Linked DNA regions of Xanthocytophaga agilis. The protein of the gene in region 2 interacts with the protein of the main gene of each other region in a pairwise test. Links are inferred from orthologs where the notes say so. Each region holds a gene or a part of one and is shown on either strand. Other genes may lie near its edges.

What was found.
Region 1: the proteins of lpdA (region 2) and QNI22_RS34975 interact in binary tests that used the Escherichia coli proteins (3 or more experiments, as listed by UniProt). The link is inferred for Xanthocytophaga agilis from one-to-one orthologs.

The regions. Positions count from the first base shown.
Region 1 is NZ_JASJOU010000019.1:65,201-72,894, reverse strand. The notes cover bases 2,433-5,425. They hold QNI22_RS34975 (ATP-dependent helicase), read right to left. Parts: upstream 5,050-5,425; coding sequence 2,815-5,049; downstream 2,433-2,814. Other genes in these bases: QNI22_RS34970 (HesB/IscA family protein), read right to left, coding at 5,216-5,425; QNI22_RS34980 (hypothetical protein), read right to left, coding at 2,433-2,740. Outside these bases: QNI22_RS34990 (DUF4290 domain-containing protein), read right to left, coding at 1-99; QNI22_RS34985 (ATP-binding protein), read left to right, coding at 318-2,429; more of QNI22_RS34980, read right to left, coding at 2,426-2,432; more of QNI22_RS34970, read right to left, coding at 5,426-5,542; mce (methylmalonyl-CoA epimerase), read left to right, coding at 5,656-6,072; wecB (non-hydrolyzing UDP-N-acetylglucosamine 2-epimerase), read right to left, coding at 6,099-7,199; QNI22_RS34955 (GumC family protein), read right to left, coding at 7,229-7,694. UniProt on the Escherichia coli protein: A helicase with DNA-dependent ATPase activity. Unwinds DNA duplexes with 3'-5' polarity. Translocates on single-stranded DNA with 3'-5' polarity. Initiates unwinding more efficiently from a nicked substrate than double-stranded DNA.
Region 2 is NZ_JASJOU010000012.1:176,987-184,672, reverse strand. What follows is about bases 1,999-4,983. They hold lpdA (dihydrolipoyl dehydrogenase), read right to left. Parts: upstream 4,199-4,983; coding sequence 2,798-4,198; downstream 1,999-2,797. Other genes in these bases: QNI22_RS28240 (hypothetical protein), read right to left, coding at 4,277-4,983; QNI22_RS28250 (GAF domain-containing protein), read right to left, coding at 1,999-2,357. In the rest of the region: QNI22_RS28255 (c-type heme family protein), read right to left, coding at 1-582; more of QNI22_RS28250, read right to left, coding at 711-1,998; more of QNI22_RS28240, read right to left, coding at 4,984-5,152; odhB (2-oxoglutarate dehydrogenase complex dihydrolipoyllysine-residue succinyltransferase), read right to left, coding at 5,237-6,790; QNI22_RS28230 (2-oxoglutarate dehydrogenase E1 component), read right to left, coding at 6,831-7,686. UniProt on the Escherichia coli protein: Lipoamide dehydrogenase is a component of the glycine cleavage system as well as of the alpha-ketoacid dehydrogenase complexes.

The DNA.
Region 1 (7,694 bases), on a different replicon or contig from region 2:
ATCTATGGTGAGCAGATAACCTGCTAGTTTTTGTACATTACGCCCATATTCTTTCTGAATAAGGGGCTCAAGTTGGGTGTTATACTCAAAGTTCTCCATTCAAAGTGCCATTGGCAGGTTTGTATCAATGCAAAGATACTATTTTTAGATTAGATAAAAGAAAAGATATAGGATAAAAGCAATAGTAATTTTTGTAATTGTGTTTTTATCTGTTAAAGTGACATCTTTTTAAGAGAAAATTGTACAAGGAGGTTTACGTGCATACATTTTCCTTTCGTATCTTTGACTCAACGAGCTACTAATTATACATTACTGCTTTGAATCTCCGGATCTTACCAATTGTACTACTGGTATCTGTGCCTGTTATGGCACAAAACAGAAGACTGGATAGCCTTCAGAATCTGTTAAAAACTCTGCCCCAGGATACTAATCGTGTCAATGTAAATATTGCAATGTTTCGTAACTTATTTGCATCCGATGTGAAAAAGGCTATGCCATATGCACAGGCAGCACTTCAGTTATCTCAAAAATTACATTTCAGTAGAGGTGAAGCTAATAGTTATTCCAATGTGGGAATTGGATATGATGTCCAGAATGACTATTCCGCTGCTTTAGAGAACTTTCTGAAGGGCTTACGAATATTTCAGAACATGAATTTTTATCCGGGTATTGCAACTATATACAATAATATGGCCAATACCTATCGTCGGGAGGGCGATTTTGATGAAGCGCTGAAATTCTACTTAAAGTCCCTGGCTATTAAACAGCAATATGTTACTAATGATAAAATAGGTATAGGTCATACCCTTAATAACATTGCTGTTGTGTATGACAATAAGAAAGAGTATTCCAAAGCACTCGAATATTATCTTCAGGCATTGGAAATAAAAAGAGGAGGGAAGGATAAAAAGAGTATTGCCTATGCTCTCTCAAACATTGGGGTATTATACTTGAGATTACATCAGTTGGAGAAATGTATTGACTATCAGAGTAAGGCTTTGCCTCTTTTCGAAGAGGCGAATGAAGGAATAGGAGTATTGAATGTATATATGATTCTGAATGAGGCATATGATAGTCTTGGTGAGTTAGATAAATCTATTGTCTATGGCGAAAAAGCTGTAGACCTCGCAAAAAAAATAGGGATCAAAGCAAGTATAGCCCAAGTAAGTGGTAGATTATCAAATACCTATGTGCTTCAAAAGAATTATGAGAAAGCCTATCTTTATTTGTCTTTGCAAAGGGCTTATCTGGACAGCCTGGATACAGATGAAGATATCCGGAAGTTTGAACGACTTAAGGCCGGCCATGAACTGGAAAAAAAAGAAATGGAGAACCGTGCTTTGCTGAAGGATGCCAGAATAAGAAAAGCAGAATTACTTGCATTGACGAAAGATCAGCAGATAAAAGCAGCGGAATTACAGTTGGCTGAGTTGTCCCTTAAGCAACAGACAGAAGGCAGACAATTGGAAAAGCTTCAGTTTGAGCAAGAATTGGGAGGAAAGGAACTGGAAAATCTAAAATTGCTGAAAGACAAACAAATAAAAGATACAGAACTGCAACTTAAAGAAGCTATTATTGGAAGACAGCAAGCTTGGGGAATTGCAACGGGAATAATCGTAGTTCTGCTTGGTGCGCTCTCTGTTACGTTTTACAGAAACTATAGATCCAAACGAGCAGATAATCAATTGCTTAATGAGCAAAAAGAATCTATACAGCAACAAAATGAACGGTTAGAAGAATTAAATGCCATTAAAGACAGATTATTCTCCATTATTAGTCACGATTTTCGGAGTCCTCTACACTCTTTAGAAGGCATTGTAGGCTTATTGCAAAATGAAGCCTTAACTCCAGAAGAGACTAAAGTAGTGGTTACTCAATTAGGAGAGCGTTTAGGGATTACATTACACCTTTTAGAGAATTTGCTTCATTGGGCTAAAACCCAGATGGAAGGCATGAGTGTACATCCAACGGTATTTGATGTGAAGACGATTGCAGACGAAAATGTTAGACTAGTTCAAGGGCAGGTTGTGAAAAAACGGATTGAAATTAGTAATGAGATGACTTCAAGGACTGCGGTCTACGCAGATAAGGAAATGATTAATCTTGTAATACGAAACTTGGTTAATAATGCCGTCAAATTTACAAAATCCAATGGGAAAATAGCCATACGTTCGTCATCCAATGACTCATTTGTTCATATTTCTATTCATGACACTGGATTAGGAATGACAAAGGAAAATCAGGAACGTTTGTTTAATACAGCTACAGCTTTTACTACTGTGGGCACAGGTAATGAAAAAGGTACAGGGCTTGGACTAACCTTGTGTAAAGATTTTGTGGTTAAAAATGGAGGAGATATTCAGGTTGAAAGCGAACCTGGTAAAGGATCTGTATTTACATTCTCAATACCGAAACATCAGTTTTCCTAGTTTATTCCTTTTGCTTTTACTCTAAAAGTCTGAATCTTGTTAGTTAAGAAGAGGTTAAATAGGATTTGAATAAATAGAGACATACCTATCTGCATAAGCCAACTAAATAAAAGATCATTTGAGTATCCAAATGCAGAAGCATCTGGAGCGGATGAGCTACTTACTATGATTAATAATGGAAGTATTGGTAAGAAAATTGCCAATAGTGGGAAGATGATAATGGCAGTTGTTTTAAATAATCTGTTATACGTATTAGATGCAATGAAGCTATAAATCAGATTGAGCACAACCTGAATAATCAGTAGAAACATACAGAGAAAAGATAATTAGTATAAGAGCTTCTATAGCGATAGTAAAAGCTCCAACCGCTATAGAAGCTATCATATTATTCATGAATCATTAATTTGGCAAAGCTTAATAACAGAGTTTTCTCTCCATCCTTCTCAAACTTAATCTTTGCTTTCTTATCTGGAGTACTAAAGTCAATAGAGGTAACCACCCCAAATCCGAACTTCGGATGCTCAACTTTCATTCCTACTGTAAGAGTAGATGTATCACTAGCTATAAAGTTAGTTGAAGGAGCATGTGTAGTGGCTGGAGTAGTGACTGGTGGCGCTTTGCGTGTTGTGAGATTCTTGACAAAGCTTGTATTACGTTCTGTTTCAAACGTACGAGTATTTTGTGTCATCCTCATATAGCTGGCATCAATCTCCTTTAGGAAACGACTTGGCTCACAGGTTTGCAGCCTTCCAAAACGATAGCGGGTTTCTGCATAGGAAAGTGTGAGTTTATGTTCAGCCCGTGTAATGGCTACATAAAACAAACGTCGTTCTTCCTCCAAATCTGCCATGCTGGACAACATCATCTGAGAGGGAAACAGATCTTCTTCCATACCTACAATGAATACATGTTTAAACTCCAATCCCTTGGCAGAGTGTATAGTCATTAGTGTAACTCTATCTGCCTTATCATCTTTTTCATCATCGGCACTGGTCAGCAAAGATACGCTCTGTAAGAAAGAGGAAAGGCTTTTATCAGGGCTTTCAGGGTTGTCTACATACTCTTTAATTGCGTTCAGCAATTCCTGAACGTTTTCATAGCGAGCCAATCCTTCTACAGTTTTATCTTCATGCAATTCCTTCAATAAGCCAGACGCTTTGGCTACATGTGCAGCTGTTTCATAAGCGTCCTTGATAACAGAAGTTGCATGAAAACTTTTAATCAGAGCCGAAAAATTTTCAATAGGAGCTGATAATCGATCTCCCAGATAGGGTTTAGGATTCGCTACTACTTCCCAAAGTGTAAGGTTATTTTCCATGGCAGCTACCACTATTTTAGCTACAGTGGTATCTCCAATCCCACGTTTGGGTAAATTGATAATACGTTTAAATGCCTCCTCATCGCTTTGATTGATTGTAAAACGCAGATAGGAGATCAGATCTTTAATCTCTTTCCGTTGATAGAATGAAACACCACCAATCAGTCGGTACTTGATGTTTTTCTTACGCAAAGCTTCTTCAAATGCACGGGATTGAGCATTGGTACGATACAAAATCGCAAACTCATCATTATGCCTTTGATACAACATTTTCTCTTCAAAGATGGAATTTGCTATCAAAGATCCTTCCTCATTATCAGAAGATGCTTTTATTAACTCAATCTTATTGCCTTCCTCATTTGCTGTCCATACATTCTTTTGAAGCTGACTTTTATTCTTAGCAATTACAGAGTTGGCTGCATTAACAATATTCTGTGTGGATCGGTAGTTTTGTTCCAGTTTTACAATTCTGGTATCTGGAAAATCGCGCTGAAAATTAAGTATGTTCTGAATATTAGCCCCCCGGAAGGCATAAATACTTTGCGCATCATCTCCTACCACACATATATTCTGATGAACAGCCGCAATCTTTTTGGTAATAAGATACTGAGAGATATTGGTATCCTGAAACTCATCAACAAACATATAATGGAACTTTTGTTGATATTTATTGAGTACATCCACATGATCACGGAACAGCACATTGGTATTGAACAACAGGTCATCAAAGTCCATTGCATTAGCTCTTCGTAATCTTTCCTGATACGTTTTATACACCTTTCCTAATTCGGGTACCCGACTTGCTTCATCATCTGCACGATATTCTGCACTGTTCATATAGGCTTCTGCAGAAATTAGATTATTTTTGGCAGATGATATTCTGTAGAGTACATTATTAACCCGATATACTTTATCATCCAGGCTCATTTCCTTAAGGATTGTTCGAATTAACGATTTTGCATCATCCGTATCATAGATGGAAAACTGGCTCGTAAATCCAATCTTTTGAGCCTCTATTCGCAAAATACGTGAAAAAACAGAGTGGAAAGTTCCTGCCCAGATATTGCGTGCATCAGTTCCTACAACCTTCTCAAGACGACTACGCATCTCATCCGCTGCCTTGTTGGTAAAGGTCAGGGCCATAATCCGAAATGGATCTACACCTCTGTTCATCAAATGGGCAATGCGATAGGTTAATACGCGGGTTTTGCCTGAACCAGCGCCTGCAATAATCATTAAAGGGCCTTCTCCATGTGTTACAGCTTCGCGTTGTGGCTCATTAAGTCCTTCTAAGTAATTCATATTGGTTAATTAGGCAGGTAAGTTACTCTTTTCTACAATTTGCTTTCCGGGGAATCAAATCCTCTGTCTGAAGAAATATAGATTTGAAAAATGAGGTGCAAGTTACAAAAATAAACCCATGAGAAAACTCTCATGGGTCGAAATAGATTTTTATTGCCTGATAAAGTTAGACTGCAAAACTTTCTCCACATCCACAGGTACGGGTTGCATTAGGGTTTTTGAACTGGAAGCCTTTTCCATTTAATCCATCTGAAAAATCCAGCTCTGTTCCCAACAGATACAAAAGACTCTTCTTGTCAACCAAAATTTTAATTCCTTTGTCTTCAAAGATCTGGTCCTGTGGTTGGATAGCTGCATCAAACTTCAGATCATACATTAAACCAGAACATCCACCACCTGATACTGCTACACGAATATTGTGTTCACCGTTTAACCCATCTTTCTGACGCAGTTCAATGATTTTATCTTTGGCTATATCTGTTATTGTAATCATGTCTATGTAAAGGAAATGAATGAGAGATACCGATATTTATTTGTTTTTGATACTTTGCAAACAATGCTATTTTTACAAATATAAAAACGGATTGTCTTTTAGAAAAGTTCATTATGCAAAAAATAGAACATATAGGAGTAGCTGTCAAAGATGTAGATTTTTCAGAACAGTTATTTGAAAAATTATTGGGAGTTGCTTCTTACAAGCGGGAGTTTGTAGAATCTGAAAATGTAATTACCTCTTTTTTTCAGGTTGGAGATAGCAAGATCGAATTATTACAGGCTACTAACCCTGATAGTGCAATTGCCAAATATATTGAAAAAAGAGGAGAGGGTATGCATCACATTGCTTTTGAGGTGAAGGACATCTATGCTGAAATGAAGAGATTGGAAGGAGAAGGGTTTACCCTGATTAATGCAATGCCTAAGTTTGGAGCAGATAATAAACTGGTATGTTTTTTACATCCCAAGACAACTAACGGGGTCTTAATAGAGTTATGTCAAGCTATTGAGAATACATCTGGCAGTTAGATTATTCAACTGCCAGATGTGTGTAATTAGTTCAGGAATTTATCTATTAAAGAGAAAATCCGCTCAGTTGCTTTTCCATCCCAAAGAGGCGGAATGCCACAAGTCTTGTAATCGCCAGTATTAATCTGATTTACAGTTGTCAGGATTTTTTCTTTGTCAAAGTGCAGAAGTGTATTGGAACCGAGATCTATCGTAGATGGTCTTTCTGTGTTAGGTCTCAGGGTGATACATGGCACCTTTCTGAATGTTGTTTCTTCTTGGATTCCACCGCTGTCTGTAATGACATAACGGGCATGCAGAATTAGTTTCTGAAAATCCAAGTATCCTACAGGATCAGATAGAATAAGATTGGGATTAGTTTCTACCTGGTCATACAGATTAAATTCTTTAAGACGATTGAGTGTTCTGGGATGAATCGGGAAAATAATTTTTAGTTCACGGGTTAATTCGGCGATAATATCCAGCAGTTGTTCCAGTCCGGAGAGAGTATCTACGTTTCCTGGACGGTGCATAGTCATCAGTGCATAGTGTTGAGGCTGTATTTCCAGTTTTCCCAGTATTTTGGATTGCTGAATATCTACATCATAAGCTACTAATGTATCAATCATTGTATTGCCTACCAGATGAATTGATTCTGGCGATTTCTTTTCTGATAGCAAATTATCAAGTCCGCTTTGCTCTGTTACGAAGAACAGGTCCGTAATCGCGTCTGTCAATATCCGGTTTATTTCTTCAGGCATTTCCCTATCATAACTGCGTAAGCCACTTTCTATATGGGCTAATGGCGTATTTGTTTTATTTGCTACCAGTGCTGCTGCCAGTGTAGATGTAACATCGCCTACTACTAATAGCATATCTGGTTTATATTCACGGACTACCCCCTCAATGCCCTGCATAATCTGAGCCATCTGAGTAATAACAGTAGTAGTTTCTGCCTGAATTCGGTATTGTGGTTGTGCAAGATGAAGTTCCTCAAAAAAAACATCACTCATATTGTGATTATAATGCTGGCCTGTATGCAGTAATTTATGAGTAAGCTGAGGATATTGCTGTACAACCTTATCAAATTGAGTAATTTTAATAATATTGGGACGTGTTCCTACAACTGTAAGCAGTTTTTTTTGCATTTCTCTGTTTTTATTAAGAATTAAGTATCCTATTGGCTGTCGAATCTTCTGCGAATCCACTGAAATGGAGATCCTAAGCGTTTAAATATACGTTTTAACAGCGTCTTTTTAGTTGTATCCTCATCATAATAGCCATAACCATAGCCGTATCCATACCCATATCCGTAATTATATCCATACCCTGAACTTGTGCGAAAATCGTTAAGAACAATGGCAAGGTTTTTTGCTGTTTTTTCCTGATATATTTTATTGATGGTTTCTAAAAAGACTTTCTTGGACTTCTTTTGCCTAACCAGGTATACATTTACATCAGCAAATTTCATAGCAATTACTGCATCTGTTACCAGACCTACTGGTGGTGTATCTATAAGAATATAGTCATACTCATTGCGTAAATCTTCCATAAGCTGTTCCATTGCCGGACTCATAATTAGCTCCGATGGATTAGGTGGGATAGCCCCCGCTGGTAAAAGATGTAGATTATTGACAGGTGTA
Region 2 (7,686 bases):
GTTTGTCAAGCTATCCATAGAGGGATAAGAAGCTTTTAATGCTTCAAAGTCTTTTCTATTTAGTTCTTTCCCAACCGTACCATGACATTGAAGGCAGGTTGTAGAAGCCAATATTACAGGTTGAGAATATAACATATATATCGCATCTTCTTGTTGCACATTCGCATCCATTGGTAGTTTTTTCTCTGCATTATAACGATAGGCATCCCACACTTGCAAAGCAGTTTTGCTTACAGCCAGTCTTTCCGGGCTATTTCGTAGTGCTAACCGTTGAATAGTTATACCATACTGTTTTTTCAACGAATCTACTCCTAGCAACCGAAGATTGCAGACAGAACCCCATTTAACAAGATCTTCTTTGTCAGGAAATCTTTCTAATTGGTTTAGCAATCGCTTATCTAACCAATTTGCTGTCTTTTTACCTTCCCGAAAAGTATTTTCTGTCAGCTGAATAGGTGTGATGTGCATTACCTTCCGGCTTTTCATCTCTTCCGCAATTTTTTTATTATCCAGTTTGGTCCCGGTATTACAAGCTACCAAACCAACACAAAAACCCACAAAGATTCCACAGATATACTTCATATATATGATCAGTTTAGCCAATAAATAGACTGCGAAAATAGTATGTTTTCTCACTCATGTGTATGAATATGTAAAAACAAAAAAAGCGTGAGATAACTCCCACGCTTTCAATATCGATATTTAAAGCTTTATCTTCTCTGTATTTCAGATTTAAGCGACTCAACTTCTGCCAGTAATTCTTCTTCACGTTGAGCAGATTCGTGTTGTTTACGCTCCATCTCTTCCTGAGTAGCCATTAGTTCTTCCATGTTCTGACGCATCTCTTCTTCCTGACTACGCATTTGCTCTGTAAGAATAGTTGATTCCTGAAGGAGCTTTTGTGTGCGAATATTTACTTTAGTAGAAGAAAGTGTAGAAGCAATGCTTTCTGCCATCTTCTCAATAAATTCAATTTCGAAGTCTGCAAAATCATTGAATGACGCAATCTCCAATACTCCATATACCTGATCGTTTACTTTCAAAGGTACAATCAGAATACTACGAGGATTTGCTTCTCCAAGACCAGAAGTAATTGTGATATAATTGGTAGGTACTTCTGTCATATATACATACTCACCTTCCTGCCAAACCTGTCCTGCTAAACCTTCACCTGGATAAATCTTTTGTTCAAGATATTTCTTTTTATCCCATGCATAACATGCTTTTAATTCCAGATAAGGCTCAACACCCTGTATTTCGTCGTTAATAATATAAAGACCACCCTGATTTGCATTAGTATATTTTACCAGGCCAGAAATAATCTGATCACACAATTCATCCAGATCTGATGTGTTTTTGCGTAATACATCTCCAAACTTCGCCAAGCCTTCTGTAGCCCAGTTACGACGTTTATCTTCTTCGGCTACACGTTTCAGGTTATCTCTCATATTAATCAAAGAGTTACCCAATACGTCTTTATCACTCAATGGCTGGTGCTCTACTTTATAATTGCCTTTCCCGATATTTTCAGCAAACAATGACGTTTCTCTCAAACCATTTGCCAGTTTTTCTACCGCATCAGCCATTTCGCCCACTTCATCCCGGTTAAATTTGCGATTTTGTTTCTCAGGAAGTTCACCCAGACTAAGTTTTTGAATAATACCTCGTACATAATTAATAGGAAGTACTATATCACGGCTTAATACAATTGTTGCAATTATAGCAAAAAGGATAACGATAAGAGCTGAAATCATCACAACCTGTCTTACAGAAGAGAAGTTTCCTAATAAATCTTCATCTGACAATACAGCCTCTTTCCCCTTATCAACAATAACCCGGTTCAACATCTCAAGCGCTTTCTGAGAGATTGGTAATACCTCTGTTTCAAGAATTGTGGTTGCATTAAACTTAACAATACCGCCATCTTTCTCGTAATCTTCGAAATCAGCCAAATCTGTCATGATTTGCTTTTCTTTTATCTCTACAGTATCGTATTGAGCTAATACACTATCAACCAAATTCTGCTGAGCTTTAGGCCAATGCTTTTTCAGAGAGTTAATACTTTCTTTTACTTTCGGATAGGCTGTTGCCTGCAACTGTTTCAGTGCATCTTTATCTTCCTGGTTACTTTGCTGATAGATCCAGTTAGTGATATATCCTTTGGAACTGATAATAACATTCCGCAAATCTCTTAACGCCAACGTTGAAGGATCAGCTACTTCAATATTATGTTGAATAATAGAAGCGCTTTTGTTTAGTGTCCAAAGACTGATCACTGCATTGACAACAAACATAATTGTAAGCAGTGAGAACCCTCCAATTAACTTTTTCCGAATAGACAAATCTCTAATATTCATGACAGACTGAAACAGTTGATTTTGATATTATATAGCTCATAATTTTCTTTCCTATCCGAAATATCATTATTATTTAGATAATAGTAATCTGTCCTTAAAATCAGGGGCTTTGAAACGTGTAAGTTTGCCTTATCAATATCACCAAAAAGTGAAACGGCTCTCTTATTGTTTGCTAAAACAAACAAACTCAGCTTATTAAAAAGTAAAGTCCTAACTCCTGCTAATTGCAACTCTCAAGGCCACCAACCGGCACTGATCAATATAAATCAATGAAAATCAACAACTTAGTCACAAATAAAAAAACAGGTAAGCTATATCAGAATAGCTTACCTGTTTCAAAAAGAAGAAGTTTCTTACACGGAAAACTTTTTTGCTACTGTTAACAACTGTCCCGAACTATCAGAAAAATCTCTCTCATAGAAAAGATACAGTTTTGAAAATCAAATATTTAGTGCGCGATTTCCAGTTGCAGCCAGACAAGCTTCTTTAAATGCTTCTGTGTATGTTGGGTGAGCATGAGACATGATACCTACATCTTCTGCAGCAGCTCTAAACTCCATAGCTACTACAGCTTCTGCTATCATGTCTGCTACACGAGCACCTATCATATGTACGCCTAGGATTTCGTCAGTCTCCGCATGAGCCAATACTTTTACCAAACCATCGGTATCCATGCTGGCACGGGCTCTGCCTAAAGCTTTGAATGGAAAAGTACCTGCTTTATAAGGAGTGCCGTTTGTTTTCAATTCTTCCTCAGTATATCCTACTGCTGCCACTTCCGGCCATGTATAGACTACTCCAGGTATCAGAAGATAATTGATATGTGGATGTTGTCCTGCAATTGTTTCTGCCACAAATACACCTTCTTCTTCCGCTTTATGTGCCAGCATAGCACCACGAATCACATCTCCAATAGCATAGATATTGGAAACTTCTGTCTGAAGATGATCATTTACAGCGATTCGGCCTCTTTCATCCGTTTTCAATCCTGCTTTTTCAAGTTCCAGACCATCTGTATAAGGACGACGTCCTACAGATACCAGGCAATAATCCCCTTCCAGTTCCAGCAATCCTCCCTTGTTATTCTCAGCACGTACAACTACACTGTCTCCTTTGTTTTCTACAGAAGTTACTTTATGACTGAAGTAGAAATCTGCACCTAGTTTACGCATTGATTTCTGTAACTCTTTGCCCATTGTGCCATCCATGGTTGGAATCATAGAAGCGGCAAACTCTACAAAACTCACTTTAGCACCCAAACGAGCATATACAGAGCCTAGCTCGGCACCAATCACACCAGCACCAATCACGATCAGGTGTTTGGGGACTTCAGGTAATTTCAACGCTTCTGTAGAAGAGATAACCCGTTTTTTATCAATTGGCATGCTTGGAAATGACGACGGTTTTGACCCTGTCGCAATGATGATATTTTTAGCAGAGATCTGTTGTTCCTGTCCATCATTAGATTTTACTTTTACAGTATTCTTATCTACAAAAGACCCAAACCCTATATAAGTAGTAATTTTGTTTTTGTTCATCAGAAACTCTACTCCCTTGGTCATCTGTCCAACCACTTCTTCTTTTCTTTTGATCATTTGTCCAAAATCCAGTTGCATGTCTTTAATAGAGATTCCATGCTGAGCAAATGAATGAGCTGCATTATAATAATGTTCTGAAGAATCAAGTAATGCTTTGGAAGGAATACATCCTACATTTAAACAGGTACCACCTAATGCTGAGTACTTTTCAATAATAGCCGTTTTCATGCCTAATTGAGCACAACGGATAGCCGCAATATATCCTCCTGGTCCGGAGCCGATAACAATTACATCAAAATCCATATGTTTTTAATTAAAAATGTAGAATGTAAGAATGAACAAATCTCGTAAAAATAATATGTTTTTATTAGAAAAATCCTTTCAGTTTTCTAAATACAGCCGCATTTTTTCTATCACCTTCCTGTATTCTTCTATAAAGGTTTTTCCTTTGGGATAATCGCCTGTACTATCAAGCGCATCTCCCAACATTTTCTGTGCTGTGATAGCATCTTCCTGATCATAAAATGTATTTGACCATCGCTCAGGCAAATTGCTGGAAGAAGCTACTCCCAAGCCATGACTGTAAAATTTCAATGGTGACTGCAAAAGACGGGTATCAAAATAGCTTTGCTGTTTATCTTCGATCAGTTGAAAATAATCCAGTATATAAGATAAATGATCAACTAGTCGCTTTCTAATATCTTCCTTTGAAGCTTTTTTGAGAGGTTTTATCCGCCATTCATTTCTATGAGGCTCTAATAAATCTGTCTCTCCTTCTTCATACTTGTGATCTTCAGAAAATAATAAGGATACTTTCCCTATTATGAATTCAGGAAATTCAGCTGTTATACTAAAATCTCTGGGTAAGGTTAATTCCACTTGCATCCAATCCTTTCCTGAATCTATTTTTTTCAAAACATATTCCTGCATAGGTGTATGTCCTACAAGAGTTATCTGTTCTGTCTTATAGTCATAGAGCCAATTTTTAGATACATAGTCTCCTCCCTGAAAAAGGATAGCATACTCTCCTCTTTCGTATAAACGAATGTGAGTATTCTTAAAAATGGAATCGAGCCTACCCTGAATATTTAGATTATTTAACTGAACATCCTTCCTGCCATTATGTTTGAGTTCTATCTCTTTCATTTCTACCTTCATGATTCGCCAGGAACGACTCAATGTGTCACGATCTTCACTACAGGAAGTAGCCAGAAACAGATATAGAATAATAAGGCAAGGCAATAAGAAATATTTCATCTTATCAAAAGGAGGGAATAGTACAGAAAAATCAAGCCATACAAGATTATAGTAATCTTGTATGGCTCAAAAGCAGCCTATCTGTTAGACTTCTAATAATAAGCGAGTAGGATCTTCAAGGAGTTGTTTTACACGTACCAGGAAGCTTACAGCCTCACGTCCATCAATAATACGGTGATCGTAACTCAATGCCAGATACATAATAGGGCGTATCACAATTTGTCCATCTACTACTACAGGACGTTCCACAATGTTGTGCATACCCAGAATAGCAGTCTGAGGAGCATTGATGATTGGAGTTGACAACATAGAACCGAAAATACCACCATTGGTGATAGTAAATGTTCCACCTGTCATATCATCAATTGTCAGTTTATTTTCTTTTGCTTTACCAGCTAAACGTACAATCTCCGCTTCGATCTCTGCAAAACTCATTTGTTCTGCATTCCGAATAATTGGTACTACCAAACCACGGGGAGAAGATACAGCGATTGAAATATCAGCATACTGGTGGTATACGATTTCATCTCCGTCGATCATAGCGTTTACCGCTGGCCATTCCTGCAAAGCCACACAACATGCTTTGGTAAAGAATGACATAAAGCCTAACCCAACACTATGTTTTTCTTTAAATTTATCTTTGTATTTAGCGCGTAAGTCCATGATTGGCTTCATGTCAACTTCATTGAATGTAGTTAACATAGCGGTCTCATTTTTTACAGCTACCAGACGACGAGCTACAGTTTTACGCAAAGACGTCATTTTCTCACGACGGTCGCTACGCTCTCCACTTACAACAGGTTGTTTTGGAGCCGAAGTTTTTTCAGCTGGCTTGGATACCGACGGTTGCGCATTGTTGGCTGCTACCGGCTTCTGAGCATTCACAGCATCATTTTTTGTGATGCGACCATCAACACCTGTACCCTGAACATCTTCAGGTTTAACACCTTTTTCTGCCAGAATTTTATTAGCAGCTGGTGAAGGTGTACCTGTTGCATATGTTTTATCTCCGGATGGAGCAGTCTGAGTAGCAGGTACAGGCTGTGAAGGAGTAGCCGTAGCCTGGCTTACGGGTTGTGCGCCACCTGCGGTTACTTCAATTTTACAAATCAAACCACCAATAGGCAAAGTTGTTCCCTGTGTAGCTACAATACGCAATGTTCCCGCCTGTTCAGCTGTCAGTTCAAAAGTAGCTTTATCAGACTCGATTTCGCAAAGCAGGTCATTTAATTGCACCTGATCTCCATCGTTTTTATGCCATGTTCCTATTGTTACTTCCGTAATTGACTCTCCAACAGTAGGTACTTTCATCTCTACTGTTTGTCCTGTGGCCGCAGCTGGCTTCACTTCTTCAGCAGGAGTTGTAGTCTGAGCAGTTGGTGTAGAAGTTTTTGGTTGTCCATTGGCTTCATCAATACGAGCAATCAAAGTATCAATCGCAATGGTTTCACCTTCCTGAACTACAATATGTAATACACCCGCAGCAGGGGCATTTAATTCAAAGGTCGCTTTATCAGATTCCAGTTCACAAAGAACTTCATCCATTTGTACAGTCTCGCCATCTTTCTTGTTCCATTTCGAAATAGTTACTTCCGAAATAGATTCACCGACAGCAGGTATTTTGATGTCTAAAGCCATAAAGAATATAATATAGAATGATTAGGTTTCTTAAAAATAGTTATGAAAGAGCTCTTTTGATAATATCTGCTTGTTCCTGAGCATGTACTTTAGCGTATCCTGTAGCAGGCGAAGCACTTGCTTTACGAGCAATCACTTCCATAGCCACATATTTATATGTACGCATTACATATGACCAGTATCCCATGTTCTCAGGTTCTTCCTGTACCCAGCAGATTTTAGCTTTTTTGTCGTACTGCATCAACAAATTATGTACCTGCTTGGCTGGGAATGGATGCAACTGCTCCAATGCTATGATAGCAATATCATCACGTTTTTGTTCCTGACGAGCCTCATACAATTCATAATACAGCTTACCAGAACACAATAAAACTTTCTTCACTTTTTTAGGATCTGCCTGAGTATCTGCAATTACCTCTTTAAAGCTTCCAGTTGTAAACTCTTCCAGCGGTGATACAGCCAATGGATGACGTAACATTGATTTTGGAGACATTACAATCAATGGTTTGCGGAACTCCCATGCCAGCTGACGACGCAATAAATGGAAGAAGTTGGCTGGTTGCGTAACGTTTGCTACTACGATATTATTTTCAGCAGCTAGTTGCAGGAAGCGTTCCGGACGAGCATTTGAGTGCTCTGGCCCCTGTCCCTCGTAGCCGTGTGGCAGTAGCATTACCAACCCATTCATACGTTGCCACTTGGTTTCAGATGGAGCAATGAACTGATCAATCATTACCTGTGCACCGTTAGCAAAATCGCCAAACTGGGCTTCCCAAAGAACCAGTGCATTGGGGTTTGCCATAGCATAGCCAAATTCAAAACCAAGTACACCATATTCAGACAACAAGGAATTATAAATCATGAATTTATTTTTTCCTTCTGCTGTAAAGTCAAGG